Regions from separate parts of the Ruegeria sp. HKCCA5463 genome, predicted to be linked through region 2. Evidence: riboswitches for the same ligand, from Rfam matches in the RefSeq annotation. Region 2 holds a riboswitch; each other region holds the start of a gene.
What was found. A riboswitch is a leader RNA that binds a small molecule or an ion and turns the genes downstream of it on or off. The one in region 2 is predicted to bind cobalamin.
Positions count from the first base shown of each region.

Region 1: another riboswitch for cobalamin. It lies ahead of GOW09_RS17770 (hypothetical protein); the one in region 2 lies ahead of GOW09_RS15170 (DUF1636 domain-containing protein).
Region 3: another riboswitch for cobalamin. It lies ahead of GOW09_RS21455 (DUF4198 domain-containing protein); the one in region 2 lies ahead of GOW09_RS15170 (DUF1636 domain-containing protein).

Region 1 is NZ_WQFL01000009.1:45,875-56,062, forward strand. Features, by position in the region: gene GOW09_RS17750 (bifunctional 2',3'-cyclic-nucleotide 2'-phosphodiesterase/3'-nucleotidase) at 1-44, shown strand, start outside; RNA gene ffs (signal recognition particle sRNA small type) at 84-182, shown strand; gene rsgA (ribosome small subunit-dependent GTPase A) at 341-1,366, shown strand; gene GOW09_RS17765 (hypothetical protein) at 1,406-2,263, opposite strand; cobalamin riboswitch at 2,397-2,619, shown strand; gene GOW09_RS17770 (hypothetical protein) at 2,710-3,117, shown strand; gene GOW09_RS17775 (dual specificity protein phosphatase family protein) at 3,109-3,621, opposite strand; gene GOW09_RS17780 (DNA polymerase III subunit gamma/tau) at 3,792-5,555, shown strand; gene GOW09_RS17785 (YbaB/EbfC family nucleoid-associated protein) at 5,956-6,309, shown strand; gene recR (recombination mediator RecR) at 6,371-6,964, shown strand; gene GOW09_RS17795 (hypothetical protein) at 7,118-7,462, shown strand; gene GOW09_RS17800 (hypothetical protein) at 7,549-8,037, shown strand; gene GOW09_RS17805 (ribonuclease T2) at 8,034-8,675, opposite strand; gene GOW09_RS17810 (DUF1013 domain-containing protein) at 8,806-9,567, shown strand; gene GOW09_RS17815 (hypothetical protein) at 9,619-10,008, shown strand; gene GOW09_RS17820 (permease) at 10,065-10,188, opposite strand, start outside.
Region 2 is NZ_WQFL01000007.1:65,973-76,160, forward strand. Features, by position in the region: gene cobN (cobaltochelatase subunit CobN) at 1-400, opposite strand, end outside; gene cobW (cobalamin biosynthesis protein CobW) at 406-1,461, opposite strand; gene GOW09_RS15170 (DUF1636 domain-containing protein) at 1,463-1,834, opposite strand; cobalamin riboswitch at 1,926-2,133, opposite strand; gene GOW09_RS15175 (SLC13 family permease) at 2,367-4,223, opposite strand; tRNA gene GOW09_RS15180 (tRNA-Cys) at 4,852-4,925, opposite strand; gene GOW09_RS15185 (protein-L-isoaspartate O-methyltransferase) at 5,151-5,804, shown strand; gene GOW09_RS15190 (TolC family outer membrane protein) at 5,899-7,317, shown strand; gene GOW09_RS15195 (hypothetical protein) at 7,391-8,164, shown strand; gene GOW09_RS15200 (cobyric acid synthase) at 8,168-9,625, opposite strand; gene GOW09_RS15205 (cobalamin biosynthesis protein CobQ) at 9,688-10,188, shown strand, end outside.
Region 3 is NZ_WQFL01000016.1:17,568-27,755, reverse strand. Features, by position in the region: gene GOW09_RS21490 (hypothetical protein) at 1-1,489, shown strand, start outside; gene GOW09_RS21485 (hypothetical protein) at 1,482-2,480, shown strand; gene GOW09_RS21480 (hypothetical protein) at 2,557-2,769, shown strand; gene GOW09_RS21475 (energy-coupling factor ABC transporter ATP-binding protein) at 2,874-3,524, opposite strand; gene cbiQ (cobalt ECF transporter T component CbiQ) at 3,521-4,300, opposite strand; gene GOW09_RS21465 (cobalt ABC transporter permease) at 4,300-4,875, opposite strand; gene cbiM (cobalt transporter CbiM) at 4,872-5,483, opposite strand; gene GOW09_RS21455 (DUF4198 domain-containing protein) at 5,490-6,275, opposite strand; cobalamin riboswitch at 6,408-6,607, opposite strand; gene GOW09_RS21450 (ROK family transcriptional regulator) at 6,729-7,853, opposite strand; gene GOW09_RS21445 (sugar ABC transporter substrate-binding protein) at 8,107-9,126, shown strand; gene GOW09_RS21440 (ABC transporter permease) at 9,235-10,188, shown strand, end outside.

The DNA.
Region 1 (10,188 bases), on a different contig from region 2:
AACCTGACGAAAACGGTTTTGCACGCATTCGGCTGACGCTCTGACGGGTTGTCTTTTGCCGAAGCCTTCCCTATATCCAGAGTCGAGAGGTTGGCGCGGGCGAGCGCCTCGCCAACCTGGTCAGGTCCGGAAGGAAGCAGCCACAACGAGCCCCGCTTGGGTCGATGTCCAACCTCTCACTTTACGAACCTTAGCCGCAGGAGGGCTTTATGATTGTAGCAAAGACCCTTCGGGCAGCACGGTTCTGACCTCACGGTATCGACTGACTGCCTGAACACATGACCCGGGGATGAGCGATCGCCATCCGTCGGGAGTGCTGTTTCTGACGACAGGCAAACCAATGTTTCTTGCACTTTCGGACCTGGGATGGTCCTCTCACTTTGCTGCGCAACACGCGGCTTATCCTTCATGCACACCTTTTCGCATCACTTCCGTTCATCGGGACCGCCTGATCGGGCTGAACCCTGACGGCGAAGTCCCGTTGCTGTCTCCCGATCAAACGACCGGCAGCTATGCCGTTGGCGATTGGGTTCTCACCGATGACGACAAACGCGTGCGCCATTTGCTCGACCGGCGCAGCCTGCTGCACCGACGCGCCGCCGGTACAGGCGCCGCAATGCAACTGATCGCAGCCAATGTCGATGTGCTGTTCATCGTCAGCTCCTGCAATGCCGATTTCAACCTGCCCCGGCTGGAACGATATCTGGCGCTTGCGTATCAGGCCGGGTGTTACCCGGTCGTCGTTCTGACAAAGGCCGACAAATCGGCGGACCCTGACAGTTTCTCGGGACAGGTGCAATCACTGGACCCGTTCCTGACGGTTCTGACGATCAACGCACTGGACCCGGCAGAGGTTGAAAAGGTGCTGTCCTGGTGCCCCAAAAGCCAGACCGGAGTGCTGGTTGGTTCGTCGGGCGTTGGCAAGACGACACTTGCCAATACCATGACCGATCAGGATCTTGCCACCTCGGACATTCGCGAGGATGACGCGCGGGGCCGACACACGACGACCGCACGCGCACTGCACCGGATGCGCAACGGCGGCTGGTTGATCGATACACCTGGAATGCGCGCGTTGCGCCTGCTGGACGCTCAGGACGGGATCGACGACGTTTTCTCGGACCTTGCCGAGTTGAGCCGGGACTGCCGTTTTTCGGATTGCCAGCACAGCTCCGAGCCCGGATGTGCCGTGCAAAAGGCAATAAGCCACGGCATGCTTGATCCGGCTCGATTGGACCGGTGGCGCAAGCTTTGGCGCGAAGATCAGCGCAATTCTGAGACCGTCGCGCAGTCCCGGGCGCGGGACAAAGCGTTCGGCAAGATGGTCCGTGGCGTCATGAAGGAAAAGAAACTTCGCAACCGGTGATGGCGGGTCGGGGCCTGGCCCGTTCTGCGCCGCGTCTGATCAAGCGATCAGTCGCGGCCAAACCGCTGCATTGCGCCGGGCAAATGCTCCGATATGACCAACCTCGGGCAACCCGAAATCGGCGGGGCTCAGCAGGTGGCGGTTGGCATCGGGGCCGTAAAGATCCGCAAGCCGCCAAACCGCGTCCGGCGGCACCATCTGGTCGTCCTCGAAGGTGAACAAATCCACGGGCGTTCCAGAATCCTTCCACTGCGCCGCAGGTAACTCATGCCCGATTTCAGGCACATAATTCAAAGGCGCGGTACACCATTTGCGCCACTGCCAATAGACCGATGCCGGCAGATCCGAGCCGAACCCGATCGCCTTTCCGGGAAGGTAGCCAAGGGCTCGGGCCAAAAGCGGGGCATGACCATACCAGAACAATCCTGCCAAACCCCGATAGGGCCACGGGTGGTCGCTTACGGTTACCAGCCCCGAACACACACAGATCATCCGGTCAATCAGATCGATATCCGGCTGCACAGGCCCCAACATCGCGCCGATCGAATGACCGATGGTCCAATGCTGCGAATCGGGAAACCGTCTGCGCATTTCCGCCCGTGCCGCGGGCATGTCGATCAAGGCCCAATCCGCCATGGTCGCACGCGAGTCTTTCAGGCGGCCAGTCAAGGAATGCCCGTAATCGCGATAGTCATAGGTCAGGCAGGCCATACCCTGCTCGGCAGCAAGCCATCGTGCGAAATGACGGTAATAATCGCGCGGCACACCCGTTGCACTGTTCAGCACGACGACGATTTCGGGCGAGGTCAGCGGGCTGTACAACCGTGCAGACAGTGTTTTCTGCCCGGACGGAAAGCGAAACTCTTCGGTCAATACCGTTTGCTCTGTGTCCAACATGATCTCTGGCTTTGCGCTTGGTAAATCCGGTTTCCGAACCTCAACGCCCTCGACACTATGCATGAACCAACATCGTATCCAGCATGACCAAGCGTCCGGTCAAAAGATCGGCTTGACTCGATGCGTGCTCAAACGCTAGCGGTTGTGTGATGGTTTCCGGCCTCCACAAGGGGTCGGGATGAAAAGGGAACACGGTGCGGTAATGTCTGGTCATGCAGGCAACAACCAAATCCGCGACTGCCCCCGCAACTGTAAGCGGTAAGCGATGCCGAAACACCACTGGCCCCGAAGGCTGGGAAGGTCGGCAAAGCGATGACCCGCAAGTCAGGAGACCTGCCATCGGAAACGAAACCGAAACTCGGGCGGGGTGTCCGGGCAGGTCCTGACGGCATCACGATGTCCCACCTGTCCAAAATATCCTGTCCACCAAGCGCGGAGGGCGCAGGATGATCTGGAAGACAAAAACACATGAATTCAGTGCAACAGTATGTCAGCGGACGGGCAAAACCTGTCCCGCTTTGGCGCGGCTGGCGCGCTCGATATCCGAAGCCATGGCCCAGGCGACCTCGGCCACAAGTGACGATTTCGAGATTGAGGGCAGCAGCGAGCTGTCACATTGCGCCGAAGGATGTCATGCAATTTTCCGCGCGCGATCAGACAGCATTCGTGTCTTTTGCGGAACGCAGCCCGAAACCGCATTTGAGCCGCTGAACGGCTATGCCGACCTGATCTTCGGAAACACGTTCAGTGCGATGCCATCCGGCGTCGTGAAGACCCCACCCTGCGCGATGATCGAAGTTTCCACGATCCGGCCTCGGAAACCTGCTTGCGCGCCCGTGCAGATTTCAATCTGAATCCAGACTGACCTGTGCCTGGGCGCGCCGAGAGGCCCAGGCCAGTTGCGCATCCGTTTCGACGGCGCAAGGGCGCACCGCCCGCAATCGTTGCAGCGCCGTGTCCGCGCGTTCGCCGCATTCGACCATCAGCCGCAGGACAATCATACCTGACCTGCCACATCCCCCGCGGCAGTGCACCAATACGCGACCTCCGCCGGAAAGCGCGTGCCGGGCCGCGGCGCTGACGGACGGCCACGCGTCATCAATCGCTTTTGTCGGCGCTCCGAAATCTTCGATCGGCAGGTGAACCCATCGGCTGGCGCGGCTTTGAATATCGCTGCCAAATTCCTGCGCCCCGTCCTGAAGCATTTCGACATCCGTCGTCATCGAAACAACAAGCCCCGGCTGCCAGGCTGCGATCATATCCAGATCGCTGGAGTAATCTCCGCCGCGTCCGGGCATCGAGGTCAGCGCCAGCGTTCCGCCACCGACTTGCAGGGCGTAGATCACCAACTGCGACATGAATCCTGTCCTCCCCAAAGAACTCTTTACAAAATGAGCCATTAAATCCGCTGATGCAGTTTAGTGCGAAAGCGACTCGTTTCTAAATCAAAAATCATCGCGCCCCGCTGTGGACGCGGGCAACGGTGGCCACTACGCTGTGCCCAAGCACCGAATCCCAACGAGAAGACATGACAGACAGCTCCAGCCCCGCCTATCAGGTTCTCGCCCGCAAATATCGCCCGGAAACCTTTGCCGATCTGGTGGGTCAGGATGCCATGGTGCGCACCCTGAAAAACGCGTTCGCGGCCGACCGGATCGCGCAGGCCTTCATCATGACCGGTATTCGCGGCACCGGCAAAACCACGACCGCAAGGATCATCGCCAAGGGGATGAACTGCATCGGACCCGATGGAACCGGTGGCCCCACAACCGAGCCCTGCGGTCAGTGTGAACATTGTGTCGCCATCATGGAAGGCCGCCATGTCGACGTGATGGAGATGGACGCCGCCAGCCGTACGGGCGTCAACGACATCCGCGAGATCATTGACAGTGTTCGCTATCGCGCCGCCAGCGCGCGTTACAAGATTTATATCATCGACGAGGTTCATATGCTCTCGACCAGCGCGTTCAACGCGCTGCTCAAGACGTTGGAAGAACCGCCCGCGCATGTGAAGTTCATCTTCGCAACCACTGAAATCCGCAAAGTCCCTGTCACCGTGCTGTCCCGCTGCCAGCGTTTCGACCTGCGCCGGATCGAACCCGAAGACATGATTGGCCTGCTGCGCAAGATCGCCGAAGCGGAAAACGCCCAGATCGCCGAAGACGCGCTGGCGCTGATCACCCGAGCAGCGGAAGGATCGGCCCGGGATGCAACCTCGTTGCTGGATCAGGCGATTTCGCACGGGGCTGGCGAGACGACCGCCGATCAGGTCCGTGCAATGCTTGGACTGGCAGACCGTGGCCGGGTTCTGGACCTTATGGATATGATCCTGCGCGGCGACGCCGCGGGCGCACTTACCGAGTTGAGCGGGCAATACGCCGAAGGCGCGGACCCGCTGGCGGTGCTGCGCGATCTGGCCGAGATCACGCACTGGGTGTCCGTCGTAAAGATCACACCTGACGCGGCCCAGGACCCGACGGTTTCTCCGGACGAACGGACCCGGGGCCAACAGATGGCCGAGGCTCTGCCGATGCGGGTTCTGACCCGGATGTGGCAAATGCTGCTGAAGGCGCTCGAGGAAGTCTCGGCTGCCCCCAACGCCATGATGGCCGCTGAAATGGCCGTTATTCGCCTGACCCATGTGGCGGATTTGCCCAGCCCCGAAGAGCTGATCAAACGGTTGCAAGATGCCCCGCCACCGCCGCCGGGCGGGCCCAATGGCGGCGTTTCGATATCCCGACCGGGCACCGGTCCGGCGCCGGCTGGCGCAGCCCATCCACCTGCCTATGCGCCGCCCCCTCGCGGTGCCGGTGGCGCACCGGTTGCAGCCCTGGCGCAGGATACCCAGACGGCCCTTGCCCGGTACCCAACCTTCGACCACGTGGTGGAACTGATCCGGACCAATCGCGACGTGAAGTTGCTGGTCGAGGTGGAAAACGGCGTGCGCCTCGTCTCCTATCAACCCGGACGAATCGAATTTACGCCCGCCGCCCAGGCACCGGCAGATCTGGCGCCACGACTGGGCTCAGCCTTGCAACGCTGGACAGGAAATCGGTGGGCTGTCTCGATCGTCTCGGACGGAGAAGCCCCCACAATTGCAGAAATACGGGACGAGGCCGAGCTGGCACTGAAATCCGAGGCCGAAAAACACCCGTTGGTGCAGGCGGTACTGGCGCAATTTCCAAAGGCGAAAATCACCAGGATCGAAACGCCGGAGCAACGCGCCGCCAAGGTCGAGACCGAAGCGCTTCCCGAGGTTGAAGACGAGTGGGACCCGTTCGAGGAAGACTGACCCCGCCGCCCGTCACCCCCTGTTTCAAACGAAGCTGAACGAAGTTTCAATCGAACACATCCGCCTGCATGTCTCAGATCGTTTGTTGCGACACCGGCCAGCGGTAGGCGGCCCGTGACAATTCTGATCCGGATGCCGCGTAGCCATTCGAACCACGCCCAGATTTTCTTTGCCCTGTGTGATCAGTCTCGGCAGCAGGCCATATGCGCGCCAAGGACGATCTGCGCTATTCGGACCTGCAGGCGAATATGGCGTCGCAGACGGGCGGCACGATCCTGCTGACGCCTGCGCCGATCAACATGCCGGCCGGAACGGTAGAGCCTCCGACCGGCGGGAGAACCCTTGTGCCATGTGGCTGCTGCCCGTATCTAGAGCGCAAACGGAGACACAGGAGAATACTATGCTGAAAGGACTCGGCGGGCTTGGCGGTCTGGGCGACATGGCCAAGATGATGAAATCCGCGCAGGACCTGCAAACCAAGATGACCGAAATGCAGGAAGAGCTGAACAACATGATGGTTGTCGGCGAATCCGGTGCAGGCCTGGTCAAGGCAACAGCGACAGCCAAGGGTGAACTCAAAGGTCTGGATATCGACCCGTCCATCTTCAACGGCGATGACAAGGAAGTGGTCGAAGACCTGATCTTGGCCGCCATCAAGGATGCACAGACCAAAGCCGCTGAACGTTCACAGGAAGAAATGGCCAAGCTGACCGAAAGCATGGGCTTGCCCGCAGACATCAAGCTGCCGTTCTGAGCTTCATCTTTTCTATAATACTCCCGCCGGAGGCTCCCTCCGGCGCAAAGCAGGATTGGCCATGAGTTCGAACAGCGACATCGACAACCTGATCGACCTGATGGCCAAACTGCCGGGCCTCGGCCCACGCTCAGCCCGCCGCGCTGTGCTGCACCTGATCCGCAAACGTGCCTTGCTGCTGACGCCCCTGTCTGATGCCATGCAGCAGGTCGCGATCACGGCCCGCGAATGCCTGAATTGCGGCAACGTGGGCACCACCGATATCTGTGACATCTGCAACGATGAGGCCCGCGCAACCGGCGAGCTGTGCGTGGTCGAAGACGTCGCCGACCTCTGGGCGATGGAGCGTGCCGGAGTGTTCAAAGGGCGCTATCACGTTCTGGGTGGCACGCTGTCGGCGTTGGACGGGGTCGGCCCCGACGAGTTGCGCATTCCCCGCCTCAAGGACCGGATTGTGGCCGAAGGGATTTCCGAAGTCATCCTGGCGCTGAACGCCACCGTCGATGGCCAGACCACAGCCCATTACATCGCCGATCAGTTGGAGGGGCAGGTGCGCCTGACCTCACTGGCGCAGGGTGTGCCGATTGGCGGAGAACTGGATTATCTGGACGACGGGACGATCACGGCCGCGCTGCGGGCGCGGAAGGAACTGTAGCTCTAATTCCCGGTTCATTTTTTGCGAGGCCTTTGCGCTAGGCGGCGCCAGCGCAGCGCACGATGCATGCTCAAATATCGCGGTAACTAGCTTGACAGCTGTACTGTTATTGGATGAGTTTCTTTCTGTTAATTCCACGGATTATCAAACACGATGAAACACTTAGCGTTTTATGCAATTGTTGGTGCTTTCGCCTCGCCCTTGGCCGCTGAAACTCTCTACTTATACGAAGACACGCACGATTTACCGCCGCCATACAAACAATGGTGGAGCGCAATTCCAGAAGACAAAAAGTATGATGAACAAACACACAGGCACGTCTATGTTCGCGGTGACGGTAAGTATGGCGATTTTTTCGGCGTTCTATACGTTGATTGCATTAACCCTGAATACTCCGAATGGTTAGCTGTCGGAGGATCGCTGAATTCAGAAGACGTTCCAAACCAGGCAATTGTTAACCTGAGACTTGAGATTTGTTCCAACGGCGAGGAGACCTGACACGGCCCGCGGGAAATTAATAGATTGTCTAACTTCTACAACACTTTACAATGACATGAATAGATTGTCTGATTTGTGGATGTGCTATGACCCGCCTTCTCGCCCTTACTTTCGCCGCTTTGACAGCCACCTCCGCCCTAGCCCAAGACCTCATCGACAAGGGCTTTGTCGAAGGTTGGAACATCATGATGGACCCAGCGCTTGGCAACGGGTGCCTGATCCAGACGGTGTATCAGGATCTCTCGGTGGTGCGGCTGGGCTATGATGCGTTGGGCAATCGTGGGTATTTCGCCGTGTACAACAAGGCATGGGGCGACATTAAACAGGGTGTGAGTTATCCGATCCGCTTTGATCTGGACGGCAAAAGCTATGATGCGACGGCCATCGGGTTCAACGAACGCGACGTGCCGGGCGCAACCGTGTTTTTCACCGACCGGAGCTTTGTGAACGCCATCGCTCAGAACAAAACGATGACCGTCTACAATCCGGCAGGTGAAGTGGTGATGGCCATCGATCTGAAAGGCACCGCCAAGGCGCTGGACTATGCGCGGGACTGCCAGAACAAAAAGCTTTAACGAATCGGATCGAACAGGGCGTCCTTGGCGGTGCAGTCGCGGATCACGTCGCGGCCACAGGGTACGGGATCAAGACCGCGGGACAGGCACAGGCGGACTTCTTCGATATAGCCCTGTTTGCAGGTGATCGTGATCATGTCGCGCTCCAACTCCGGGTTGGCCTTCAGGAATGCCTCCTCGACCACCGAAGCCGGCAGTCTGACGGATGAATCCAGCTTGCGGAGCACCTCAGGGCGCTTGACCGCTTCATAAGCCCGCCGGGACAAGGCAAAGTAGTCGGATGCCGACAATCCCGAGCATGTGCCGTGTTTCTTCCATTGATGCCACGCAAGGCCGGAGCTGCCCTGAATATCCTCCATTTCCCGCGTCATGCGTCGCGAAGGTGGGCTTTCGGGGGTACGGCAGTAGGACGGCCAGCCCTGATGGAACTGTGGCCATAACCCGTGCAGTATCCAGCCGTGATCATGCCGATCGTCACATTGATCCGAGCCGCGCGCGTCACCTTCGCGGGCGCACCAGTTGGGCGACCAGCTGAGCGACAGCACGTAGTAATCGAACTCGCCCGCCTTTTCGCCCTCGGCCAGCGCAGCGACCGCGCTCAACACCCACAAAACCAGCCCCGTAATCCCTTGGCGCATTCGCCTCTTCCCTTCTTGCCTTTGCGCGACTATATACGGGCCAAGTTCCCCGACAACGGAAACCTGCCCCAAAACCAAGGGGCCGCCGAATTCCGGCGACGGGACAGATGTATGTATAGGAGACGGGCTGATGGCAAAACCGCTTATGGCCAAGGCAACCGCCGTATGGCTGGTGGACAACACCACGATCAGCTTCAAGCAGATCGCGGATTTCGTAGGAATGCACGAGTTGGAAGTGCAGGGTATCGCTGATGGTGACGTCGCCGCCGGCGTCAAGGGCTTTGACCCGATCGCCAACAACCAGCTGACCCAGGAAGAAATCGACGCGGCACAGAACAACCCGCTTCACAAGCTGAAGCTCAAGTTCAACCCATCGGCCGCCGGCGAGGAAAAGCGCCGTGGCCCGCGCTACACGCCGCTTTCGAAACGCCAGGACCGTCCGAACTCGATCCTGTGGCTGGTCAAGTTCCACCCGGAACTCAGCGACGGCCAGATTGCCAAGCTGGTCGGCACCACCAAACCCACCATCCAGTCGATCCGCGAACGCACGCACTGGAACATCACCAACATGCAGCCGATTGATCCTGTTGCTCTGGGTCTGTGCAAACAGTCTGAACTGGACACCGCCGTGCAGAAAGCGGCGGCCAAGAAAGCAGCTGAAGGCGGCGTGATGAGCGATGACGAACGTCGCAAGCTGGTCTCGACCGAGCAGTCGCTGGAAATGGACGCAGCGCCGAAAATCCCGACCGCAATTGAAGGTCTGGAAACCTTCTCGCTGTCCGACGAGCCGTCGGAAGAGAAAGAAGACGAGCCGATCATCGACGCAGACAGCTTTTTCAACCTGCCCAAGGGTGGGGCGGATGACGAAGACGAAGACGATCTTCGTCCGTAACGCGCAAACAGCCTCGGCCATGACGGCTGGGGCTTTTTTCACGGACTTGCCATGCTGAACGTTCTATCTGCGGTATTTGGCCCGCACCGCGCCGTCACGATTTATGCCTTTCTGAAAACGTGGGGGCTTGGTCTGGCCGGCGGCGTTGTCATGATTGCCATCGTCACGACATTGTTTCTGCTGGGGGATGAAGGCGAACACGAGCATGAGGCGTTTCTGATCGTCCCGGTTCTGTCTGCAACTCCGGTGAACGGAGATCTGAAGAACGGCGTCGTGGCGTCGGTCCGCTTACCGGATGGGTCCGCCACATCGATTACGTCCACAGATGCGCAGATTTCGCAGACAGTGGGTACAACGGCCTGTGTCGAAAAACGCGTTTACGTCGAAAGCGGAGAAGCCCGATACCGGTTCAAATTGCCGCGTCTCTGCGACCGCAGTTGATCGACGGAACCGAACGGAGAAAAGCCGCCCGATGTGACACCGGGCGGTTTTTGCGTTCATACCAATTGAAAGATGATACCAGCCACGATTGCGCCACCGACCCCCAAGGTCAGATAGGTTGCAAAGACACGTGGTTTGACCAATGACCAAACTGCAGCCATCGCCGGGATGGAACTGACA
Region 2 (10,188 bases):
GCAGGGTGGAATAGTCATCCAGCCGCGTGTCCTCGCGCCCGTCGGCGGGCAGCACCGCCAGTGCGATGCCCTTGGCCTGCGCCAGGGCCAAAACCTGCTGCAACCCATAAGGCCAGTAGGGGACGCCGCCGATCAGACGGATCAGAATGCCCTTGGCGCCCTCCATCGTCTGCTCGACATAGGTATCGACCGATAACGGGTGTTTCAACGCCGTCAAATTCGCCAGCCGCAGGGTCGGCATTCGCCCTTCCGGTCCGCCGCCGCGATGCCAGCCCGCCGCGAAAGCCCCCAGATCGCTGTCCGAAAACGACAGCACCACCAGATCCGCCGGGCTCTGGCCCAGATCGGTTGGGGTCTCGGTTTCCTCGAGCCCGTGGCTTTCGCGGAAGACGACGTGCATGGGTCTTACTCGGCAGCCTCACGCACACCCACGAGGATTTCGCGGATTTCCGCCTCTTTGATATCGTCATGCTCGGCGATGACGACCAGACGCGAACGACGGTCTTCACCGGGTTCCCACGGGCGGTCATACTGGTGACGCACGCGGGCACCCACTGCCTGGACCAGCAGGCGCATGGGTTTGCCCTGAACGGCGGCATACCCTTTGACGCGCAGGATGTTCAGTTCATTGGCGAGGCGTTCGATATTGGCGACCAGTTGGGCCGGATCGGTCTGCTCGGGCAGCTCGACGATGATGCTTTCGAAATCGTCATGCTCGTGATCGTGATGGCCGTCGTGATGCGAGGGTCGGGCGTCCATGTCATCCTCGGCGGCGGCTTCCAGACCCAGCACAACGCGCACGTCCACGGCACCTTCGGCCACTTCGACGACGGGCAGGGGGCGCGGCGCCTCGGCGGCGATGATCTCGCGCGCTTTGGCCACGCCTTCGGGGCCGGCGAGGTCGGGCTTGGTCAGCAGGATGATGTCGGCGCACGAGATCTGATCCTCGAACACCTCGGACAGGGGCGTTTCGTGGTCGATCGAGTCATCGGCCATGCGCTGGGCGTCCACCGCTTCGACATTGGGCGCGAAACGGCCTGCGGCCACAGCCTCGGCATCGGCTAAGGCGATCACGCCGTCGACGGTGATCTTCGAGCGGATGTCAGGCCAGTCGAATGCCTTGAGCAGCGGTTTCGGCAGGGCCAGACCGCTGGTTTCGATCAGGATATGATCCGGGCGCGGCTCCAACGCCATCAGGGCCTCGATGGTGGGAATGAAATCATCTGCCACGGTGCAGCAGATGCAGCCATTGGCCAGTTCCATGATGTTTTCCGCCGGGCAATCTGGAATGGCACAGGATTTCAGGATGTCGCCATCGACGCCTACATCGCCGAACTCGTTGACTACGACGGCAAGGCGCTTGCCCTGCGGGTTCTGCATCAGGTGACGCACCAAAGTGGTCTTGCCCGAGCCCAGAAAGCCGGTGATCACTGTGACGGGGAGTTTTTCGAGGTTCGACATGTCAGGCTCCAATGGGGGGAATGCGCGAGGCACAGTTCTTGCGAAAATGTTCGGGGCGTTCGCGCCATTTCACCAAACCATCTTCCGTGGCCAGATACTTGGTCGCGCCGTCGACGATGACGTCGACATGATCTGTTTCGTTCAGGTTTTCATACACGAAGGTCCAGCGGCCCGGCCCGCGCAACACGATCGAACAGCCTTGATCGCAGTTTGACAGGCATTCAACGGCTTGCAGGGTGACACCGTCGGGCAGGTCTGCCTGTTCCAGGGCCTTGTGCAACAAAGCGCCCGGGCGTTGCGCATCATCTTCGACAGGCAGGCCGCGACGGCAGGTAGTACAGACCAGCAACTCGACTGGTGCGGTCTCGGTCATGTCTCTCATCCCCCCAAATCCTCTTCGCGGGGGACGGGGTTTCATGCGGGCCACGAGTGGTCATGGACCCGACACCGGAACACCCCGCCCGGTTTCAACTTCGGTTGTTGGCAGGTCTCCCGGCTTGCGGATGCCAGAGGCGGGCCTCTGTCGGATGTCCCGCCTTCCCGGCTTTCGGGCCAGTGGCATTGGGCATCCTCTCCGTTCACGGTCGCGGGGGCGGCTGCGTTTGGCGGCAAGACCGTTGACGCATTCCCTTTTCATCGGCTCTCACCGACACCAACGAAAGGGACATGCGGCACCGCTGGCCTGCTTGTCAAGCGAGTCGCGCGCAACAATGATGCAGAGGCATGGAAAGCGACCTGTGGGCGTCGATGGGCGGCATGGTGTGCCGGGACCCAGCCTGAGGTGGGCCCGGCGACGAACGGTATCTTAGCAAGGGGCGTAGACTATGGTGAACGGGTGCCTTGACTGAACCTGTCCAGATGATGAGAAAAGACCACCGAACCCCCCGGATCCTCTTGCGCTAATACTAATAGATGACGTTTATCATGAGCAGCGAGACGACCAGAAACAGCGCCGTCATTATTCCGCCGGAGCGGACGAAATCCATCACCTTGTATCCGGCCGGACCCATGATCAACGCGTTTACCTGATGGGTTGGGATGATGAAGCTGTTCGATGTCGATATAGCGACCGTCAGGGCAAAGACGGCCGGGTTTCCACCCGCCGCCACCGCAATTGATACCGCCAGAGGCACCAGCAGAACCGTGGCCCCCACATTGGACATGACCAAAGAAAAGGCCGTCGCCAGAACGGCGATGCCGGTTTGCAGCGACCAGAGCGGCCAGCCGTCCAGAATTATCATGATCTGCTGCGCGATCCACGCGGCCGTACCTGTGTTCTGCACGGCTTGTCCCAAAGGTATGAGGCAGGCGAGCAGGAATACGGTGTTCCATCCGACCGCGCGGTATGCCTCGTCCACGCTGAGCACACGGGTCAGCATCATGCCCACCGCGCCGGTAAGAAGACAGAGTGAAAGCCGGACATCCGTGAACAGGATCAACGACAGCGAAATGGCGAAGAATGCCAGGGCCCAGCCGACTTTTTGCGGCCGCAGCTCGTCCTGAGGAAAGTCCGTCGTCACAACGACGAAATCCGGATCTCGTTTGATCCGCATCAGGTTGTCCCATCTGGTATGTGCCACAAGCATGTCGCCCGCCTGAAACTTTTCGAGCCCGATCTGAGTGGATTCGTGATCCTCGGTCTCGACATGGCTCAGCGTCTCTTCGCCGCGGTGAATGGCCAGCAGCGACATCCCGTAGGTCTTGCGAAACAAAAGCTCGCGGGGGCATTTGCCGATCAGCTTGCTGTCGGGCGTGATGACCACCTCGGCCACGCCTGCATTGGTTGGGGCGAACTCTTCGACGAAAATGTCCAAATCCGGAAGAACGGTCAGCCCGTATTTCTCGGCGAACGTCTCGACCTCCCAACGGCGGCCGACGATGGCCAGCCGACACGGCGCTGCAATTTCCGCTGTCAAAACCTGAACCATCGAGGTTTTGCCGCGATAGAAGGTGGAAATGATGTACAGGTGGTTTTCGTGGTTGATGTCGGCCAGAATCTCGCCGACCAAAGGGCTGTCCTCGGGCACCACGACTTCGAACACATCGGCTTTGAGGCCATAGACCCTTTGCAGGTATTCCTGTGTCCCTTGTCCGGTACCCGTATTGTCAGGCCCTTCAGCCTCGGGCAAAACCCAACGTCCCAACAGCAGAAAGTAACCAATTCCCGTCAGGATCAGAACCGCACCGATCGGCGTGACCGAGAACAGGCCGAAGGGCTCCATTTTCTGAGAGGCCGGCAGACTGTCATTTGCCGTCAGGATCAGATCGTTCAGCAGGATAAGAGGAGACGACCCCACCATCGTCATGGTGCCGCCCAAAATGGCGCAGAATCCCATCGGCATGAGCAGGCGCGACAGCGGTATGCCCGACCGTGTGGAAATTCGGCTGACAACCGGCAGAAACAGAGCAGCGGCGCCGACATTCTGCATGAACGAGGATATGACGCCAACGGTGCCGGAAATGATTGGTACAACCCTGCCTTCGGATTTGCCGCCGTATTTGAGGATGACGGCAGCCACCTTGTTCATGATCCCCGTCTTGTCCAGACCGGCCCCGACGATCATGACCGCAATGATCGAGATGACGGCATTGGATGCGAAGCCGTCGAACAGAAGGGTGACATCCGCCAGATTTCCCAGCCCGGGCGCGTAGCTGAGCAAGCCTATGAGAACCAGAACCAATATGGCGGAAAGGTCGATCCTTATGATCTCGGAAACGAACAGAAAAACGGTGAAAGCCAGCAGGGTGCAAACGACCCCCATCTCGAAGGTAAAGGCAATGTGTTCCACAATACGTCCAGAACTTTTTCTTTGTTAGAGTCCTAGTTCATCCTTCCCGAGTTGTCATGAAGTTTCGTTTTTCGGCGATGGTGAGACATAATATTGCTCAAGGGCTGTTGTTGGAGCAATGCCTTCGGAGGCCCGTTTTGACGAACACGTCAGAAAGAAGGATAGGCCAAATTGCATAAGGCAGTCTGCACGCTTCGCGCAGGCGCGATGCCGTCCCAACCAGGTCGAAGCAGCACAGGTAATGGCAGGTCAATTCCAGCCATGGACGACAGACAATCCGACAGCTTTGTTTGCAGCACCATTCTGCCGCTGCCTGAACCGCACAAAGGGCCAGCTTGGCCGTCCTTGATCGCAAACTGCCCACAAGAATGGTATACATCTGAAAGGGCCGGACCAATGGTTCAGGTCACCAATTCTGAACATTTCGAGATGAAGATGCCCAGGAAGTACGGCGGGTGTTGCCTGAACGCAAGCTGGCGGCATATGCCAAGAATGCTCGCAGTCGGATGGAACAGAACCAGATCGAAACACGAAAAATCCAATAGTTGGTTGGATATTGGACCTCGAGGAGGGAAAAAGTACCGCAAGTCATTGGAGGTATTGGAGGCGAGTACCGGAATCGAACCGGTGTACACGGATTTGCAATCCGCTGCGTCACCACTCCGCCAACTCGCCTTTACAAGTAAAATCAAATACTTGCTGTGGTGTGCGTGGGGTTTTAGCAGCTTTCCCAAGGGGCGTCCAGAGGATTGCGCGCAATTTTGTCGACGAGATTGAAATTTGCCGAAGCCCGCAACCGCAAACGCACAGGCGCAGGGGGGTTGCGTCAACAGGGCCGTTGCTGGGCGTTTCAGGATGTGGCAAAAGCCGGGTAACTTTGGGAATGACTCGAGAGATCCTATGACAGATTTCGCTGCCCGGCGCCGCACTATGGTTGATACGCAAATCCGGCCTTCGGATGTTACAAAGTTCCCGATAATTGAGGCGATGTTGAACGTCCCGCGCGAAAACTTCGTGCCTGACGCACAGCGTGAGGCCGCCTATGCCGACAGTGTGATCGATCTGGGCAACGGGCGCTGTATGCTCGAGCCGAGAACGCTTTCTAAAATGCTGGATGCGCTCAACATTTCGAACGACGAGATGATTCTCGATATCGCTCCGGCGACGGGGTATTCCACTGCGGTTGCCGCGCGTATGGCCCAGTTGGTTGTTGGTGTGGAAAGCGACGACTCGCTGGCGTCCGAGGCGCAAAGCCTGTTGGCTGAGGCCGATGTGGACAATGCCATTATCCACGTCGGTCCTTTGGATCAGGGTGCGGCTGAGCACGGTCCTTACGATGCGATCATGGTGCAGGGCGGTGTTGAACGGATTCCCGACGCGCTGTTGGATCAGCTCAAGGAACATGGCCGGATTGCATGCCTGTTTGTTGAAGGCAATCTTGGAACTGTGCGGATCGGTCGAAAGACCGGAGGCCGGGTCAGCTGGCGGGATGCGTTCAACGCCAGTGCACCGATACTAGAGAGCTTTTCGGCGGAGTGTGCATTTTCGCTATAGTTCGCCGATAGATTCTGCTGGCGCCTTGATTAGTTGAAAAGAAGACCGCAAACTGCTTTCAGGGCAGTGTAATTTCGTTTGAGAGGATTTCGGTATGCGTGGTTCAGCGACAGGCAAGCTGGTCAGGGCATTCGCAGTGACCGCAGGACTTGCCATCAGCGTTATGCCAGGGCGTCCGGCGTGGGCTGACAACATAACAGACGCCTTCATCGGCGCGTATAATACAAGCGGCTTGCTGGAGCAGAACCGGGCGCTGCTGCGCGCGGCAGATGAAGACGTGGCAATCGCGCTTTCTGCATTACGGCCAATCATCAACTGGACTGTACAGGTCAGCCAGGATTATACCCGGTCTCGGACCAACAATGTGGTCACAACGACCGAGCCGTCCCGGTTTTTCACCGGTCTGGGGCTAACTCAGCTTCTGTATGATGGTGGCGCTTCGGTTCTGGGCAAGCAATCGGCGCAGGAAACGGTTCTGTCGACCAGACAAACCCTGATCGACATTGAGCAACAGGTGCTTATCCGCGCTGCAAATGCTTACCTGGGCGTGCTGCTACAGGAAGAAACAGTCGCAATTCGCCAGAACAACGTGGATGTTTCGGCGGAAGAGCTTCGCGCATCGAATGATCGCTTCGAGGTTGGCGAAGTGACGCGCACGGACGTGGCGCTTTCCGAAGCGCAGTTGGCAAGTTCTCAAGCTGATCTGGCGGTCGCTCGTGGTGAACTGAGCATCGCGCAGGCTGAGTATGTCAATGCGGTCGGCAAGGCGCCAGGGAGGACGGCCGGTCAACCCAGCCTGCCCAATCTTCCACGGAGCGAGGCAGAAGCGATCAGCCTCGCGCAACGCAACCACCCGGCGATTCTGTCGGCGCAGCATCAGGTCCGCGCTTTTGATCTGATTGTCCAGCAACAGCGGGCCAACCTTGGGCCGAATGTCAGTTTGAACGCGGATGCGGGTGTGCGTGAAAGCTATGACAACAACGACTATGTGAATGACGCGACCGTGTCGCTGGACTTTACACAGCCGATTTACGCCGGTGGCCGGTTGGCCGCGAATGTGCGGCGCGCTATGGCAAATCGGGATGCGTCTCGTGCGAATCTTCTGAACGTACAAAAGAATATCACACAGGGCGTTACGGACCGGTATGCAGCGTTCCAGGCAGCCAGTGCCAGCCTCAGGGCATCGACGGAACGGGTTCGCGCATCGCAGGTGGCATTTGATGGCATCAGGGAAGAAGCGACCTTGGGTGCCCGGACCACTTTGGACGTTCTGAATGCTCAGCAGGATTTGCTGGACGCGCAGCTGGCCGAAGTGGCGTCGCGAACGGAACGATCCCGCGCAGCGTATCAGCTGTTGCAGGCGCAGGGCCTTTTGACGGCAGAACGTCTTGGCCTGGCGGTTCAGATCTATGACCCGACTTTGTACTATAATCTGGTCAAGAAAGCCCCCGCGCGTGTCAGCAAACAGAGCAAGGATCTGGATCGAGTCCTCAAAGCGTTGCGTCGGGACTGACCGGCAATACTATTTGTTGTAGGGCTCGGATTGTTTGGCTACACTCGATCCAACGATAGAGCGGTAGAGAACAATGTCTGATAATGTCGTGAAAGCAGGGATCGAAGACGTTCTGTCTTCGGTCAAACGTCTGGTCAGTGAAGACAGTCGCGGTAAATCCTCCTCGGATCAACAGGGTGCAACGCGCAAGCCGGGGCGTTTGGTGCTGACGGACGCGCTGCGCATCAGCAAACCCGCTCAGCCCGAGATCATGCCCGCCAAGCCGTCTCCTGATGTTGCCGACTCGGCCAAGCCGATGCTGCTGCGTGCCTGCGACATCGTCAGGGCAGGTGATCCTGCCAACACTGCGGATGACGCGACCGAGGGGCATTCCGCGGAAACTGGCTCAACCGATGATCCCGCGATCAGCCTGAGTGCCAAGATCGAAGCGCTGGAAGCGGCGATTGCGCAAACCGAGGATCAATGGGAGCCGGATGGCGACAGCGCAGACGCCTATTCCGGCACACCGACGCATTCCCTGCCGTGGAACGTCGAAGAGGAGTTTGCGGCCGCAAGGACCGTCGTTCTGACTGATCAGGAAGATACGGACGATCCTCAACCCGAGTCCGCTTCGATACAAAACGCAGAGTTCATCCGGGCGGGACGACCGGCTGAATCCGATCGTGCCACTGAAGTCGTTGAAGACGTTTCGACAACGGATTTGGATGAAGAAACATTGCGTGAGTTGATCGCGGAAGTTGTCCGCCAGGAGTTGCAAGGCGCGATGGGCGAGCGGATCACGCGAAACGTGCGCAAAATGGTGCGGCGGGAAATCGCGCGTGCGCTCGCCGCGAAAGATCTGGGATAAGACTCAGCCGCGCTGTGGTGGCTGTGCCAGGCTCAGCATCAGGTCAAGATTCATGTGGCGCTCTAGATGATCGGCCAGATCATCCAGCGCCTGCTCTACCCCGTCTTCGTAGGCAATGTCCGACGTCACGCCCAGCGTTGACAAATAGCGGGCACGAAATGCGTCTGACGAGAAAATTCCGTGCAGATAGCTGCCCTTGACCCGGCCGTTGCTGCTGGCGGCGCCTTCTGGTCTGCCTTCGACCTCAAGCCATGCGCGGGCGCGGTCCGGGCCGTCGGTATGGCCCATGTGGATTTCGTATCCGCTGACCGGTTCTCGGTCTGGTAGGGCATGGGCGGAACGCAGGATGACCTGTTTCTGCCCGCCCATTACGGTATCGACGTTCAGCAACCCCAATCCATCAACTTTGCCCGGCCGGCCGTCCACGCCATCAGGATCGGAAATGGTCTTGCCCAGCATCTGATAGCCGCCGCACAACCCCAGGACATGTCCACCGCGGCGAACATGTGCATACAGGTCGATATCCCAGCCCTGTGCACGAAAATAGCTCAGATCTCCGATCGTGGACTTGCTGCCGGGAAGCAGAACCAGATCCGCATCGCCGGGCAGGGGACGCCCGCCGGGGATGACCTCGACGCTCACGCCGGGCTCGGCAGACAACGGATCGAGATCGTCGAAATTGGCCATACGCTCCAGTTGGGGCACAACGACCTTGCACGCGCCGCCGGTATGGGAACGGATGTCCATCATGTCTTCGGCCGGCAGTTTCCAGGCGTCGTGAAACCAGGGCACAACCCCAAGGCAGGGCCAGCCTGTTCGGGCCGAGATGTCATCACGGCCTTCGTCAAACAGGGACACATCACCCTTGAAGCGGTTGATGGCAAAACCCCTGATCTGCGCTACGTCGCCTTCGCCCAGAACGGCCTGAGTCCCAACGATCTGCGCAATCACCCCGCCACGATGAATGTCCCCGACCAGAACGACAGGGATGTCCGCTGCACGGGCAAATCCCATATTGGCGATGTCACCTTTGCGCAGGTTGGTCTCAGCCGGGCTGCCAGCGCCCTCGATCAGAACCAGATCAGCGTCGGCGCAGAGCCTGTCAAAGCTTTCTAGCGCTGCGCCCAGTAGCTTGGATTTGTCCTTGCGATAGTCACCGGCCTTCATCGTGCCAGCGCGCTGCCCCTGAACGATAATCTGCGCGCCGGTATCCGTCTCGGGTTTGAGCAGAATAGGGTTCATGTCCGTGTGCGTTTCCCGCTTTGCCGCACGGGCCTGAAGGGCTTGTGCGCGGCCAATTTCGCCACCGTTTTCGGTGACGGCTGCATTGTTCGACATGTTTTGTGGTTTGAACGGCGCGACCCGAAGGCCCCGGCGCGTGTAGGCGCGCGCCAGCCCCGCCACCAGAACCGATTTTCCGACATTGCTGCCGGTCCCTTGAATCATGATGGCGCGAACCATGCCTTGTCTCCTATAAGTCTGGGCGCAGATGATCTGATTTGAGCCGAAAGGGAAAGCCCCGGATGAATACGCCTGCGCATCTTTTGATCGGGGCTGCCGTGTTCGCCCGGCCGCCGCAAGGGCCTGTCCTCTGGGCTGCGCTGCTGGGAGCGTTATTGCCGGATCTGTCCCTATACGTGATGGCGGGCGTATCCCTGTTTGTTCTGGGCATCCCCGAGCAGGTGGTCTTCGGGCAGCTTTACTTTTCCCCGGCGTGGCAGACCGTATTCGCCATAGACAATTCCTTTATCCTATGGGGGCTGGCATTCCTGCTGGCAGTCTGGAGAGGTTGGCATGTTCTGGCTGTCGGTGCAGCGGCGGGTCTGTTGCATCTTGCGACAGATTTCCTGCTTCATGCGGGCGACGGACGGCCACAGTTCTGGCCCATCAGCGACTGGGTGTTCCAAAGCCCTGTCAGCTATTGGGACAGCGACCATCATGCTTTGTGGGTGGCACCGGTGTCAGCCTTTGTCTGTCTGGCTGCATATGTTCTGCTGTGGCAGCGTGGATTGCCGGTTTGGGGC
Region 3 (10,188 bases), on a different contig from region 2:
GCGCAGGCGGACGGGCTCTTTTGCCTATTCATTCTATACCGGCCCGGACCCGATCAACATCTTCAACATTTGGGAACATATCTCGAACCTGGAAGATGCGGATGATCTGGATCGCGCCACGCGCAACATCAGCCGGAGCCTTCACACGACGATTTCAGGCTCGGATTTCGACGATTTGGTCGGCGCGCCGATGATCAGCGAGTTCGAAGCGCGCATGAATGAAGACGCGCAGACCATCGTTGACGACAATACATTCCAGGCTTTGCCTGCGACCCTGCCCTATTCCGTACAGGAAGTGCCGGATGTGCTGTCGCGCCGTGATCTGCGGCGGATCGAAGAAATGTATCAGCATATCGTTGCCGACACCGTTCGTTATTCCCGCGTGATCTGGGCCAGTATGACGGATGAGGAACGGGCCATCCTGCTGGAACGCTTCACCATCGGCGTGCCCGATGGCGGGTTGGATGACGCCTCAAGCGAGATATCGCTGCTCAGCACGGTCCAGAACAAGGTGTTGGGCTTCTACGGCAATGCGATGATCATGCCCTTCTCGATCCCGCCCGATCTGGCCGACAGAATGGAGATGCGGACCGGCGACATTCAGGACAGCCTGCTGGCCTTCCACCGCGAAGACTTCCGGCCACCGCGCCGCACGATATCGCTGCCGACCAGGGGCCTCTTGGGCGAGGCTGTTCTGGGCCGCTGCAATTCCTGCGAGATGATCGACCATCGCCGCTTCTGGAACTGGCAGGACAGCCCGACGCCACCCCCGGTTGGCGACACGCCGGTCCTGCCCGCGGACAGCGATGCGATCTTTGGCACCCGTGCGCCATCGGACCTGCCGGCCAATCAACCTTCGAACACGCTTACCATCGCAGGGGGCGACATCGGCACGGGCCAGGCCGTGCCCAGTTCGCAACTGGCCGAGATCCTCAAGGCCGCGCCTGATCTTGCACGGGCGGGAACCGATCTGACAGGTCTGAAAGAGTTGCAGGCGCAACTGGCCCTTGAAACGCAATCGGTCGCCGCCGGTCGGGACAAGGCCATAGACACGGCGACGGATCTGACCAAAGAGCTTGTCGGCAAGGCCACTGAACTGGCGGGCAAAGGGCAAGAGATCGCCGCGGCCCGCAAAGAGGAAGAAGCCAAAAAGCAAGCCGCCGAGAAGAAAAAGACAGCTGCCGACAATGCCGCAAAGCTCAAGGGGTTTGAGGATATCGCCAAGAACGCCTCGGGTGTTTCTGCGCTGATCGGCGGGCAACCGGATGGCAACCGGGCGGCCTTCACGCAAAACCTGTTCAAGGATTTCCCCGGCGGTGCTGCCGCTCTGGCCAATCCCTCCAACACGTTGCTTCTGGCCAAGCTTTTCGGGGCCTTTACCAAAGCCAATACGGATGCGGATGACGGCAGCGCAACCAAGGCCGGCAGCCAATCCGTTCTGGATTTCCTCAATGGCCTGAGCGCCCCTGCGGAGGACGACGATGAGTGACACCAGCACGAATGCAACCGCCGAACCCGGTATCGATGAAAGCCTTGCCGAGGCCATCATCAATATTCTCGAAACCACCAATTCTCCGGCGATACAGCGCGCCCGAGAGGTTATAGCCCACAGGCTGGCCATCGCTGGCGACATTGCCCCATCCCGCATCCCTGCCCCGCGCAACATCACCGAGATCGGCGGCTACATAAATCTGCTCAGCGAGTATGGAGAGGCCGAACAGCGCGCGCGCATGATCGCGGCCGCTCTGGGCATAGCAGGGCCGCAGATTTCGCTGCCACAGCCCGGTGCCGTTCCACCGTTGTCCTTTGTCACACGTGACGGCGCCCGACCTGCGGGGCCGCAACAACCCAGCTTCCCGTTGACCCATACGATCCGCAGCGACTTTGTTCCGGCCTTTGACAATGCGGTGCAGGAAATCACAATCCGCGGTGGCGCGGTTCCGATTTTGACACCTTTCAGGGTCCTGCCTGCTGCGGGGTCTGCACCCGCAACAGACGGCTCTGCGCAGCTGGCTTTGATCGGTCGTACACTCAGCCTGGCGCCAACAGCGGCTTTGCACGCCGTGGCAACCGACCCTTTGTCGCTCAGCCGTCCGACGGCTGGTGGCGGGTTCGAGGTTATGGCTCGGGTCATCGACGCCGCCGCTCCGATCGCCGGAACCATCGCGGCGGCGAACTGGACAAGTTGGGAGTGCGACACCACTGCCTGTACCGAAGTCGACAGCAATGATGCGCGCTTTGCGCTCACGCCGCTGCTGAACGCCGCCGGGTGGCACCAGCCCGCTGATCCCGGAAATCCGACCAGTCTGTCAAATCCCGGAACCTGGGCGGAATGGCGCAACATCACCGGGCTTGTGCCGGGCGTCACGCGGTTTGCGGATGAGCTGCAACTGCTTTATTCCGCTGAAATGCTCATTACCTCGCCGGTCTTCAATCAACTGGACAATGTCTGGACAGGAAGCGAGTTCGCTGCGCCATAGCACGGCTGCCTGAAACGCACGAAAGTGATTTGGCAATGCGCCCTTCATGAGGTTCAATGCATTCAGGAGGTCAGCCATGCAAAACCCCGAGCGTTTCGAGAAATTCTATTTCGCCAAAGTCGGCATGGGCGAAGCCTGTGGCTGTGCCGAGCGGATAATCGACGTGTTCGAATTCAACCGCAAAGGCGGTGCGCAATCCAGGCAACCTGTGAAACAGGACAGGCGCAGACGCGGGTCCTTTCGGGCATGGGCGGTCAAATATGGGCTGATGAGCCGCAGACGCACATAGCCAAGGCCTGACGACGCGCAAGGTTCGCTTTCCGTTTCATGGCGTGGCTCAGGCGGTATGATTGCATTTCTGAAACCACCATGTCCGGTTGCCACGAGAACAGGTCAGACCGGCACCAGCTTCCCGTCGCGAAGATCCAGTTCATCGGGCGCCAGTTCCAAGCGGAACGCCGGCGAATGACTGACAAGCAAAATCGCCTGTGGCAACGCGCGCAGGATTTCCAGCAGGCGCGCTTCGTTTTTCGTATCCAACGCATTCGTCGGTTCGTCCAGCAACAGCACTTCGGGTTCCATCGCCAGAACCGTCGCCAGGGTCACCAGACGCTTTTCTCCGCCTGACAATTTATGGGTAATGCGGTTCTTCAGGTGCATCAGGTCCAGATCGCCCAGTACTTTGTCGACGATGGCAAGTGCTTCGTCACGGGTCTTGCCCAGATTGAGCGGACCAAAAGCAACGTCTTCGGCGACGGTCGGGCAGAACAGCTGATCGTCCGCATCCTGAAATACAAGCCCCACCCGGCGGCGGACCTCATGGAAATCAGCCTCTTCCACGCGTTGCTGACCAAAAACGGTGACGGTGCCTGAACACGGGCGCTGCAACCCAAGCAAAATCCGCAGGAGCGTCGATTTCCCCGCTCCGTTCGGGCCTGTCAGGGACAGGCGCTGCCCCGCGCTCAGGCTCAGGCTTGCCCCGTCCAGAACGGGTGGCTGGCCGGGGTAGGAAAAACAGATGTCTTCAAGCGCGATCAGTGTCATGCGAATTCCAGAACGATCAGACCCAGGCAGAGACCGCTGAAACCTGCCGCGAACACAATGTCCGCACGGGTCAGGGCAAATTCCTGAAGCAACGGCATACGCCCGGAAAACCCCCGGCACTTCATAGCGGCCAGGATGCGTTCTGATCTTTCGATCGCGCGCACAAGCATCATACCCACAAGGTAGCCAAAGCTGCGATATGTGTGCCAGTTTGTTGCTGGCCGAAAACCACGCACCTTCATGGCGGCGCGCAGCCGCAGGTATTCTTCGCGCAAGACCTCGATATACCGGATCGTGAACATCAGCAGGTAAACCAGCTTTTCGGGGCACCGCAGACGATGCAGGGCGTGGCCCAGTGTAACCGGCTCCATCGTCCCGACCAAAACCAACAGGGACAGGATCACGGCATTGGCGGTCAAGGCAATCTCGACCGCTTTCCAAAAACCCTGCCAGCTTGCGGAGAATCCCCAAAGCGTGAACATCGGATCCCCGGGCATGGAAAAGGGCAACAGGACCAGCATGAACAGGATGAACCCATCCATCATGGCCATTCGCTTCAACGTCTTTCGCCGCGGCAGACGTGAAACTATCAGAAGCGAAAGCGACACTGTCAGCGCCGCGCAGAGCGCGCCGAGGGATGACAGCGCCACGGTCACGACCGCAAAAACAACTGCCATGACGATCCGCATCCGAGGATCCAGCAGGCTGATCAGACCTTCTGGTCCGTCACCGGCTTCGGACAGTGTTTTTTCCTTGTGCCCCAGAACGTGTGCCATCAGGAGGCCAGCTTGCGGCGGGCCGCCATGTAAAAGCCCAGACCAAACAGACCAACGATGTACCCGATCCCGCCAAGGATGGTTTGCAGGTCATTCTGTTCGCGATAGGCCGCAATCTCGCGCCTGAGCGGGCGCAATTCGTTACGTACGGCCTTGGCGATAACCTGCTGCTCTTCGGCGCTGAGAGACGCCGCCGAACCGCTGGCCTGCGTCACAGCAGCCGAAGATGAGCCACCGTTTTCTGCCACGGCAACGCCCATGATCCGCGCGACATCTTCGGCAGACATCGTGACTTCGGCCACATGCCCGGCGCCAAGGTTGGCAAAGAAGGTGTGCGCCACGGCCGAGGTCGGCGTGTAGACAAAAAAACCGTCCGCATCCGTGACCGATCGACCCAGCTCGGCCCCATCCGGGCCGGTGACAATGACCTCGGTGCCGTTTGCCATGTCGCCGTTAGAAAAGCCAATTTCGCCCTCGATGACGTCTCCCGACTCGAAAACGCCGGCTATGACCTTGTGCGCCAGGGCAGGCACAGGTGCGCAGCACACGGCCAATATGACAACCAGATGCTTCATGTGGCTGCTCCTCTGAAAAACAGCTCGGGCTTGACCTTGCGCGCCAACAACACGGCGAACCCGGTCAAAATCGCCTCGATGGCCATGACAGGAATATGGGCGAAGAAAACAAGCTTGGCGGCAGGCAGAAATTCATCCCCCGACAGCGCCAAGGAAAACGCGACCATGCCGGTTGTCGCCGCAATCGCAAATGCGCCGCCGACGCCCCCCCAAATTGCACCTTGCAAAGGCGTTCCACGCGCGATCAGACGACCGAACAACATTCCGGCCACCACTGCGGGAAAGGCGATATTGACGGTGTTGATCCCCAACACCGTCAACCCGCCAAAGCCGAAAAAGACCGCCTGTAGCAAAAGCCCGACGAACAAAGCCGGGAATGCGGCCCAACCAAGCAGCAGCCCGGCCATGCCGTTGAGGATCAGATGGACCGACGACGGACCAATGGGCACGTGGATCAAGGATGCCACGAAGAAACTGGCTGACAGCACGCCCGCAGTGGGGATGCGATCAAGATCCAGAGACCTGAGACCCATGGCGATCCCGCCCGCGGCGGCTATGGCGCCGCCAATTACAACCGGGTTGGAAAGGGCTCCGTCGACGATGTGCATTTGGGGTTACTCCAGATCCCAGGCACGAATCCAGATGACCGCATCCTGGCTGAGTTCTTTGCCCTCATGTTCGGTTGCCGGACCGGAACCAAGGGCGGCGAAACCCCAGTAACCGGCTTTCGGAACGCCGAACGAAAAGTACCCGTTGTCGTCAGATATTGCGACCACCGCACCACCCGGCATAGGAGACGCTTTCGGTGCAGAAACGGCCGAACTTTCCATGTCGGGTTCGGCGGCCATGTACTCGATCTCGATCTCGGCCCCCGCAACCGGCTGACCATCAGCCAGCACACGGCCCGTGAAAGTCGAACCCGCGATGATGTTGGTCGGCTTGTTCAGCGGGATAATCTCGGTCGGCAGACCCACGGGATTCATCCAGTCGGTCGGCAATTCGTTGCGGTTCAGGAAGGCTTTGGTGAGCTGTTGGATATAAATGTCTTCGGATTCCTCATAATAAGGCTGAGGAACCGTCACCAGCACATAGTCGCCCGAACGTTTGACCGGGACACTGCCCTTGAACGCCGCACCCTCGTTTTCCCCGCCAGTGAACCGGATAGGTTCCAGCGTGTCCAGCAAATCGGTCTTTTCACCGTTGTGGATCACATAGAATTCCTGCGGCTTTTCCAGATCCATGACATGGCCATTCTCGAACGGATGCCAGAAAATCAGTTTGACCGGTACATCGCCCGGTTTCTCGATCATGGTGTCGGTGGTGTATTCCAAAAGGAAATGCGCATTTGCTATGGCAGGAAGAGCCACCGCGGCAGCGGCTGCGCTGAGCAGCGTTTTCATGAACAGTCGTCCTTGTCCCGTCGCGCCAATCCCGGCGCGAAATTCGTTTTGACCACGGGACATTCAACGCCAAATTACCCTTTTCAGGCATCCTGGTCCGACGCACATCCCGTCGCCGATTAGGAGTGCCCCTTGTGAGGGCACATGTCCGGCAGGTATCCTGACTTGCGGGTCAAAGCGTCGGACTGGCCTTCCCGGGCAACCCCCAGTGGCGTTTCAGCCCTGCTCGCCGCTTACAGTTGCGGGTGCAGTTGCGGAATTGGGCCTGAGCCCGCACCGCATTCCCTATTGATTCCAGAGCAAGCCCCGGAACCGGACATGCCGAGCGGCTTGCCAGACAACTCAGCCCTCCGTCAACGAAAATGTGTTACGGCCATCGAAAATAATGAGCTCGGCAGTTTGCGAGAGTGAACCAGTTTGTGAAATATCCAAGGCAACAAGGTGATTTCACATCTAAGCTTCTGAAAGATACCTTTCCGACAACGGCAGGCTCGCCGCGCCCAGTGAGCGTGCTTCCGGGCCCACGGTCCCTGCCAGCACGGCAGGGCGCTCGAGACCGGTCAGGTTAAGCTCAGACAGTTTGTCTTCGACCATTTCAACCAAACGCGCCTTGATGTCCTGCGGCATCCAGCCGTCAATCTTCACGCATTCGAAATCTATCAGGCTACAGGACGAGACAATCGCATAGGCAATCCCACTCGCCGTCTGTTTCAACCAGTATTCCAGTTGAACTTTTGGCACATCCCAACGCTGGGTCGTTTCCCAAATGGAATGCGACGTGACACCTGCTGTGGTGATTGCACGCTCGAGCACATACAGGCTGGCCACGTCGATAAGGGGTCTGACACCACCGGCATCATCTGGCACAGGCAAGGGGCCGATTGCGCCCGCGTTTCCACGTCCCGAAAAGATTGCGCCATTGAGGACCACACCGCCGCCAATGAAAAACCCGATATAGAAGTACAGGAAATCCCTGGGCCCATCGGCTGGACCGAATACCAATTCCGCCCCACAAGCCGCAGTGGCGTCATTTTGCAGGAATACCGGAATATCGAGGCGCCGCGCCAGGTCAGCCTTCAGGTCTGATACGCGCCACGGGTCCATTTCTTCCTGAGGAACCTGAAGGGTCTGGGCCCAGTCCCATAGGTAGAACGGCATGGCAATCCCAAGTCCCGCAATCCTGCCTTTGGCCTCAGGCGACATGGATGATATCATTTTGCCCAGACTCTCAGTGGAAAACTCCAAAGTGGCTTTCGGCGTTGGATAGTCATAGGTTCGCCGATCGCGTTGCCGCACATTTCCGACAAAGTCAGTCAAAACCAACTCGGCACTGCGACGCCCCACCTTGAGCCCAAAGAAAAAGGCACCATCCGGGTTAAGTCGCATGGGAACGGAAGGTTGCCCGACTTTCCCGCGGACCGGTTCGCCGCGCAAAAGCAAACCATCCTTCTCCAACAGCCGCATGATGACGGAAACGGTTTGTGCCGACAGTCCTGTCATGCGCGCGATCTCGGACTTCGAAAGGGCCTGGTGACGCCGGACAAGCGACAATACAAGCCGTTCGTTCCGGGCCCGCATCCCGCTTTGGTTGGTTCCGCGCACCTCTGACCCGTGCAGGCCAATCGAATTTTTCCGAGATGAATTTTCCGGCACGACCACCCCTTTCCTGTTGAAGAATGAGAAAGCCCGCCCGCCCTGTCAATAATAAATAAGAGTGATTTATTTATTGACTCAAAATTCGAATCTTGTGATTGTTTCTTATGGGGTCAGGATTTTTTGCCTGATCGCCCTCGTGCCCTACTCGGCATAGAAAAAACTGGGAGGATAATCGATGAAACTTGCAAAACTTGCGGGTGCTGCTGCGCTCGGGGTTACTGCCATGGCTGGCAGTGCAATGGCGGAAGGCGAAACTGTTTGCCTGATCACCAAGACGGACACCAACCCGTTCTTTGTCAAAATGAAAGAAGGTGCGACTGCAAAAGCGGAAGAGCTGGGAATGACGCTCAAAGCCTTTGCGGGCAAAGTTGACGGTGACCATGAAACGCAGGTGCAAGCCATTGAGACCTGCATTCTGGACGGCGCCAAGGGCATTCTGCTGACGGCCTCGGACACATCATCCATCGTTCCGGCCGTGAAGCAGGCGCGGGATGCAGGTGTTCTGGTTATCGCTCTGGATACGCCGCTGGAACCCATTGACTCGGCTGACGCGACCTTTGCCACGGACAATTTCCTGGCCGGGCTGCTGATTGGACAATGGGCAAAAGCCACGCTGGGCGACGCGGCCAACGACGCCAAAATCGCGACACTGGATCTTGCCGTCAGCCAGCCGACAGTGGATGTGCTGCGCAATCAGGGTTTCCTGCAAGGCTTCGGTATCGATCTGGCGGACCCGAACGTGATCGGCGATGAAGATGACCCCCGTCTGGTCGGGAGTGATGTCACCGCCGGCAACGAAGAAGGTGGTCGCCGCGCGATGGAAAACCTTCTGGCCAAGGATCCGACGATCAACGTTGTTCACACCATCAACGAACCTGCGGCAGCAGGCGCTTATGAAGCGCTGAAAGCCATCGGGCGCGAAAATGACGTGCTCATCGTTTCCGTGGACGGAGGCTGCCCGGGCGTCCAAAACGTTGCCGACGGTGTGATCGGCGCGACGTCGCAGCAATACCCGCTGTTGATGGCATCACTGGGGGTTGAGGCCGTCAAGAAATGGGCGGACGAAGGCGTGAAGCCTGAAAACACACCCGGCAAGGATTTCTTTGACACCGGCGTGGCGCTTGTAACGGACAAGCCCGCCGAAGGCGTCGAGTCGATCTCGGTCAAGGAAGGCATGGACCTCTGCTGGGGATGACCTGACCACCCGGAGGGCCGCAGAGGGCGGCCTTCCGCTTTTCAAACCACCCAATCGCCCGAAAACTTGCTAAAGTCGTCAGTGACCTGACGCTTTGGGGGAACATTCATGTCCGATACTTCACGACGATCAGACGACTTCGAAGCCGCTGCGAAAGGCAGCCCGGAACAGGTTGCCGAATTTGACGATCACCACCGCGGGTTTGTCGGAACGGTTCAGCATTTTCTGCATGTGAACCCCTCTCTGGTGCCGTTGATCGTCCTTGTGGCTGCCATCGTCATTTTCGGTGTCTTGTTGGGCTCCAAGTTTTTCTCGCCATTTGCACTGACCCTGATTTTGCAGCAGGTCCAGATCGTCGGGATCGTGGCGGCGGCGCAAAGCCTCGTCATCTTGACCGCCGGTATCGACCTCAGCGTCGGGGCAATCATGGTGATGTCGTCGGTTGTGATGGGTCAGTTCACCTTCCGGTATGGGCTGCCGCCATCGGTCGCGATCATTTGCGGCCTTCTCGTTGGCACAGCAATCGGCGCGGTGAACGGTTATCTTGTCAGCCGCATCAAACTGCCACCGTTCATCGTGACGCTTGGCATGTGGCAAATCGTTCTCGCGGCAAATTTCCTTTATTCTCAGAACGAAACGATCCGGTCACAGGAGATCGAGGAACATGCCAGCATCCTGCAACTGTTCGGTGCCAAGTTCAACGTCGGAGGGGCAGTATTCACCGTCGGCGTGATCTTCATGCTGGTGCTTATCCTCGTTCTTTCCTATGCGCTTCGTCATACCGCCTGGGGAAGGCATGTCTATGCGGTCGGTGATGATCCGGAAGCTGCCGAGCTGTCCGGTGTCAATGTGCATCGCACGCTGATGTCGGTTTACATGCTGTCCGGGCTGATCTGCGCCTTCGCGGGTTGGGCTCTGATTGGTCGCATTGGCTCCGTGTCTCCGACGTCAGGACAGTTGGCAAACATTGAAAGCATAACGGCGGTCGTGATCGGGGGTATATCCCTGTTCGGTGGCCGCGGGTCCATTCTCGGATCATTGTTCGGAGCGTTGATCGTCGGG